DNA from 2 places in the Vagococcus sp. WN80Y genome. Region 2 is predicted to be linked to the other one. Evidence: riboswitches for the same ligand, from Rfam matches in the RefSeq annotation. Region 2 holds a riboswitch; the other holds the start of a gene.

Region 1 (3,424 bases), on a different contig from region 2:
AAAAGCGGTAGTTGCTACCGGCGACAGATTTTCCTTGGAAGTACAATTCACTTACGGCGATGACATTTAAGACAGAGGTGTCTTTAATATTAATGACAAATTCATTTCCTGTCGCAGGGAGAATATTGCGAATAACTTGTGGAACCACGACATTTTTCATTGTTTGAAAATGAGTCATACCAATTGCTTGAGCAGCTTCAAACTGTCCTTTATCAACGGAGTAAATTCCACCACGAACAATTTCTGTCATGTACGCCCCTGTATTGATAGAGACAATAAAGAGCGCGGCAAAGGTTGGATTCAGGTCAATATTAAACGCCTGAGAACTGCCATAATAGATGACCATGGCTTGAACAATCATTGGCGTCCCGCGGAAAATTTCAATATAAACAGAGAAAAACTTGTTGAGGAAGCCTAGGCCAAATTTTTTAAGGGCCGTGTCAGGTGTTGGGATTGTTCGGAAGATTCCGATGGCCATCCCAATTGTTGTTCCAATAACTGTACCGATAAGGGAGATGAAAAGGGTCATTCCTGCTCCTCGTAAGAACATCATGCCATTTTCTTTAATGATTTTGACAATCCAAATCTCGTTGGTCTCGTTGTCTGCTTGTTTATCGATCACACTTTTCATAATGTCGTCTTGTTTATCAACAGGAATATCAGCTAAAATTTGATTGATTTCCGTCCGTAAAGGACTATTTTTTTTCAATCCAATCGCAATTGCCGTATCTTCTGGCGCAGTTTGGAAGCTATTTTCCTTAGAAAATTCAACCAATTTAAAATTGGGATTAGCTTTTTCTGCGGTCAGTGCTTCAGGTTTTTCCGTGACATAGCCATCAATTTTCTCTGATTCAAGTGCCACCCGCATAGCAGGGAAATTATCCATGGCTGTTTGCTTACTAACTCCTGGAATTTGATCGATAACAGAGTAGTGGAAGGTATTTAATTGAGCGGTGATTTTCGCTCCTTTAAAATCAGCCAAGCTTTTTGCCTCTTGAAATGTACTGCCATTTTTTACTAATATCACGAGATGAGATTGATAGTAGACATCGGTAAAATCGATTTGTTTTTTTCGTTCTTCAGTTGGAGACATCCCAGCAATTACAGCGTCAATTTTTCCTGAGGTCAAAGCAGGAGCTAGACCATCCCATTCGGTTTTGACAATCACTAGTTCTTTGCCTAGCTTATTTGCGATAATTTTTGCAATTTCGACATCGTACCCACCTGCAAATTCTTTTGAGCCTTCGATGGGAACAGCTCCGTTTTTATCGTCTGTCTGGGTCCAGTTGAAAGGGGCATAGCCTGCTTCCATCCCCACTCTAAAAGTGCCTTCTGCGTGGACAGTTTGGCTACCAATCAACAGCCCGACAAATAGTGCGAGGATTACCCCAACTTTTTTTCTAATCGTCATTTGTTCCTCCTAATATGGAGCATGATGAGTCTCCATTATTTGAATTGCTTGTTGCGTCACTTGATGAAAAATAAATAGCGACCTCATGATTTTTTCATGAGGTCGCTATAACGGATTAATTCATCCTGCCTTTAGACATGACTAGCGCAACTTAGTTTTTACAAACTAAGACAGTTCAACAGCTATCAACTGTTGTCCCAATATCTATTAGTGAGGCTAATAGATATTTCGGCGATGTTCCCTCCTGATAGCGTCAATGTATCCTCATACTCGACTACCATTCCTAATTATCGCGACCTCTACCTCATATCTGAGGTACGTATTTAATTGTTGTGATGATTCATATAAGTGCTGCTTGGTTTATTTAGCTGTTTCTAGCTTTGGTTCACGGCCAAGAACAGCTTTAATAACTGCTAAGACTAATTCAACTGCAATTAGTGCGTACATTAGCGAGCTATATGTGGTGATACCGAAATCCCATGTCTTATAAACAAGTAAAACAATAGCTAGAACGATAGCTGCTAAAACGTTAAATAGTGCAAATGCCCATAAATTGCCATTTTCTTTGTTCGTTAAGTAATAAATAGAGAAACCAGTGCTGATAACGATCCATGCAATACTTACCAAAATACTCACCCAATAAATTAAAAATGCTACCATTTTTTCCACCTCTTTCTTCTCACTTGCTATTTTAACATCTTATCTAGGCCTTGTCATTGAAAACTGTTAGAAAACTGTTTTTTTTATCACAAACTCTGCCTTTAATAGTGACGAGAGGAATAAAAGCGGTCTATTGACCTTTAAAGGATTCTACGTTATTTTTAATAAGACAAATAGGAAAAGTAGGTGATAATAGTGTGGTTTATTCCAGCACTAATTACGGTTTTAGCGTGGGGAACGGCAGATTTATTTTATAAAAAAGGAAATAATCCTGCAGAGTCTAATAGTGCGCTAAAAACAGTTGTAATGGTTGGCCTTGTAATGGGTTTACATGCTGTTTTTTATATGATGATCTATCAAAAAGTTAATTTTGATTGGCATAATCTGGTTCTTTATTTGCCTGTTTCAGCCATGTATATTTTATCGATGGCAATTGGGTATTTGGGCTTAAGGTATATTGAATTATCTATTTCATCGCCGATTAGTAATTCTTCGGGAGCGGTCTCAGCGTTGATGTCATTTTTGATTTTGGGTAGTCGCATGGCTTTTGTTCAATTTGTGGCAGTAGGCTTGATTTCAGTAGGAATATTTTTATTGTCTTACTATGAAAAGAAAGAAGCCGATCGTGCTTTAGCTGATGCAAAGGAAACGATTGATAAAAAATACCGACTAGGGGCAGTGGCAATTATTTTTCCAATTTTGTATTGTGTAATTGATGGAGCTGGAACGTTTCTCGATGGCTATTACTTAGAAACTAAGAAGATTATGTCTGAGGATCAAGCCTTAATCAGTTATGAATTAACCTTTCTGATAGTTGCTTGTGTTATTTTGGGCTATTTAACTTTAATAAAGAGGGACAAGATGTCCATCAGGAAAGAGAAGTATCGTACGTTAGCAGCTCTTTGTGAGACCTTGGGCCAATTTTTTTATGTTGGTGCGATTGCAAGTAATGCTATTGTGGTTGCTCCACTGATTTCATCTTATAGCATTGTTTCAGTTCTTTTATCACGACTTTTTTTAAAGGAAAAATTGACGGTTAAGCAGTATTTAGTGATTGGGATGATTATGGTGGCGATTGCTATTTTAGGTTTTTATGATGGCTAATCAGCTAGAATGAGTCCTTTTTTATTGTTATAATGAAGAGAGGTGATAAAGATGAGTAGACGAGAGCAAGCATTGGCTGTAATAAGAGAGAGTCAGCACCTGACTTTTTTAACAGGAGCAGGCGTTTCTGTTCCGTCAGGTATTCCTGATTATCGGTCGATGGGTGGCGTGTATGAAGGACTTGAGAAGCCGGAGTATTTGTTGAGTCATAGTTGTTTGATGACTGAACCAGCTGTTTTCTATGGGTTT
Region 2 (3,424 bases):
AATAAGCAGCCAATTCCAATAGCATCGCCATGTGTCCATCATGCCCACAAGCATGCATGTAGCCCGGATGCTCTGATTGAAAACTTAGACCTGTCGCTTCCATAATTGGTAGAGCATCGATGTCTGTCCGAAAAGCAATCGTGTCCGCCTGCTGATTATCAAAATGCAAAACAAGCCCTGTTTCTCCCACCTCATGAATCTGACAATCGTAGTCGCCGACTTGCTCTAAAAGATAAGCTTTTGTTTTAAATTCATGAAATCCTATCTCAGGAATCCGGTGCAAAGCCATCCGATTTTCTGCTAACATCCTCATAGCCGCCTTTCATTTTGCTTACAATTCTCTCAACGCATCTAGCATTTCAGTGTTATCAATTGTTTGCTGATCCTTAACTTTTAATACACGGGCAGGAACACCGCCAACCACAACATTCTCTGGCACATCTTCTAAAACGATTGCCCCAGCAGCTACAACACTTCCTTTGCCGACACGAACCCCTTCAACAATCACTGCATTAGCTCCGATTAACACATCATCCTCAATCACAACTGGCTCTGCCGAAGGTGGTTCAATCACACCAGCTAAAACTGCTCCTGCACCAATATGGCATCGTTTGCCAACTATTGCACGGCCTCCTAAAATAGCGCCCATATCAATCATGCTCGAATCACCGATTTCGGCTCCAATATTGATGATCGCCCCCATCATAATCACAGCTTGATCGCCAATTGTTACTTGATCACGAATTATTGCTCCCGGTTCAATCCGCGCGTTGATTTCCTTCGTATCTAATAAAGGTATCGCACTGTTACGACCGTCATTCTCAATCACATAATCTTTAATCTTATCTTTATTTGACGCTAAAACTTCAGCTACATCTCGATAATCACCAAAAACGGTTTTACTACGTTTGCATCCAAAGGTCTGGCAATTTGGAAACTCAACTGGCTCTAATAAATTAACATAGACCTTCACCGGAGTCTTTTTCTCTGCGGTTTGAATAAATTTAATAATCTCATGTGCGTTCATCTATTTTCCTCCAATACTCTTCTTATAAGGTAAGCTCTTTTTCAAAAACAGCTGGGCCAGACATGACGATTTCCGAATCCCCTGATATTTCTAATTGACCTTGTTCAAGGTGAACCGTCACCGGTTGTTTCGTGACTAATCCTAAATCACGAGCTACAACATAGCTCGCACAACACCCTGTCCCACACGCCAACGTCCAGCCAACCCCACGCTCAAAGGTTCGGACAATCAACTCGTGGTCATTAACAACTTGAACGAAATTAACATTAGTTTGCTCTTTAAATAACGGATGATGACAGAGTTCTTGTCCCCGAGACAAGTTAAGCTCAGCGACAGCATCCTCCACAAAGACAACCGTATGAATGGTTCCCATGAATAGACTGGTAATTTCCACCATACCTGTCGTCAATTCAACTTGGCGCTGTTGAAAGCTCTGAGCATCACTCGCACCGATTAACTGATTATCATAATGAGCTTGCTCCATCTGCACTCGACATTCAAAAGGACTTGTTTGTGTGATTTCAACGGTCAAAATACCTGCCAACGTCACAACAGGAAAAGTCAACTCACTGACTAGTCCGTGCTCATAAACATGTCGTGCAAAACAGCGAATCCCATTGCCACACATAGGCGCTCTGCTGCCGTCTCGGTTATAAAAAATCATCTCGAGGGGTTGCTGCTTAACGGCGATTAAACCATCTGTATCAAAACGAGAGTCCTGACACAACTCTTGAGCTAATATAGCATAATTAGCTCCTGGAATATCATCAATCAACACAAAATCGTTGCCACAGCCATTATATTTTCTTGCTTTCATGCTTTTAGACCTCCCACTTCTTGATTAACTATCCGAAAAAAAGCACCTATTGGTTAAAATAGGCACTTTGATAGCAATCACTTTATCTCTGCGCCTCTACTTGTAACAGTAGGAGTGATATAAGTTTTTCCTATATCCCCACGACATTAATTTGCCAATTAACCCCGTTCGGCAATGATTACCTTTCAAATCCCCTCTTCAAATGCCTTCTCCAGGATTTTACTCATCTGCATTGCTACCTCTTATTAAAATATAAGTAATAATAACACTTGAATCATTCCCTTGTCCACTCAAAAGGTTAGTAGTTTACAAGGTTTCTAGCCAGTTAAGTAGCTCTGACACGACTTGATCTTGCTGCTCTTTCGTTGTAAGAGTCGCCTGACCATCCTTTTTCTGCTGTCCATATGCACCAAATCCACCATGATTACCGCCAACAATTGAAAAATAGCGAGTTTGCTTTGGTAGATAGTCACGACTTTCTTCATAGCTTTGCCAATTTAAGACCTGATCCTTTGTCGCTGTTATCGATAAAACATCGCCCTTAAATGAGCTTAAATCCCCCTTTTTATCTGGATAACTTCCTAAGAAGAAAACACCTTTTAAGTTAGGGTTAGCACGTTCTCGATGAGCAAAGCGGCTCGCTACAACACCCCCCAGTGAATGCCCCCCAACTACCACGTCCTTTAACTCCTCTTCATCAATTAGCCGATCTCCCGCCTTCATTGCTAAAATCGGTAAATTTAAAGGATGGTGGACTAGATAAACAGGATACCCGCTAGCCGCTAACTGAGATGCTAGATAACTATAGCTTGTTTCTTTTACCAAGGCACCTTGATAAAAAATAATTGCCGGCTTCTCCGATTGAGTTGTTACTGGTTTAAAAATAGTTAACTCCTTTTTTGATTTAACTACCACTGATGATGATTTTAGCGCTTCTGTTGCCAGTTCGGCAGGCTCATAGGCCGCTTGGTGGATTAGCCAAAAACTCACACCTGCTAATACGGCGATTACAACCAAAAATCCAAGCAGCGCTCGTTTTACTCCTTTTCTCACTCGTCATACCTCCTCATTAATTTGCTACCTATATTTTACGGTATTTTTAGTTACTTGCAAAGTTAGGGCATGGGACCAAAATAAAAAGTCATAAAGGTTGTTATTACGATCAATAAACGGTAAACTAATTATAATTGAGAATCATTATCAATTAATCCAACTAAAGAAACGGAGATTAAGCCCATGCCTACATCCATCAGTCAAGCAATCGTTGACAGACGAACGTCTAAAAGAAGTTTAAGTGATGACGTCAGTCTCGAACTAATCTATGAGTTATTGGAAAAAGCTCGCTATGCCCCTTTTCATAAACGAGAACCATGGCAAGCGAAAATCGTCACAACGCCTGCTGAAAAAGAATATCTGTATCAACGAGTTATTGCAAGATACGAAGAGACTGGTCTTATTCACGATGATGAAAGTCGTTTAAAATTTGAAACAAAAATGACACGATTACTCAAAAATGCGCCTGCCACAATTCTATTCGCAAGAGAGATCATTTCTGACAATAAGCGCTTAGACTCAGACTC

What was found. Region 2 has a riboswitch for lysine ahead of dapF (diaminopimelate epimerase). Riboswitches for the same ligand answer to the same signal wherever they lie in the genome.
Region 1: another riboswitch for lysine. It lies ahead of AC5KOD_RS17820 (ABC transporter permease subunit); the one in region 2 lies ahead of dapF (diaminopimelate epimerase).

The regions. Positions count from the first base shown of each region.
Region 1 covers NZ_JCAQHY010000170.1:18,693-22,116, reverse strand. The annotation lists gene AC5KOD_RS17820 (ABC transporter permease subunit) at 1-1,411, opposite strand, end outside; lysine riboswitch at 1,546-1,721, opposite strand; gene AC5KOD_RS17815 (hypothetical protein) at 1,772-2,071, opposite strand; gene AC5KOD_RS17810 (EamA family transporter) at 2,258-3,175, shown strand; gene AC5KOD_RS17805 (NAD-dependent protein deacylase) at 3,227-3,424, shown strand, end outside.
Region 2 covers NZ_JCAQHY010000125.1:9,438-12,861, reverse strand. The annotation lists gene AC5KOD_RS05795 (M20 metallopeptidase family protein) at 1-307, opposite strand, end outside; gene dapD (2,3,4,5-tetrahydropyridine-2,6-dicarboxylate N-acetyltransferase) at 332-1,027, opposite strand; gene dapF (diaminopimelate epimerase) at 1,050-1,844, opposite strand; lysine riboswitch at 1,912-2,096, opposite strand; gene AC5KOD_RS05780 (alpha/beta hydrolase) at 2,151-2,897, opposite strand; gene AC5KOD_RS05775 (nitroreductase family protein) at 3,081-3,424, shown strand, end outside.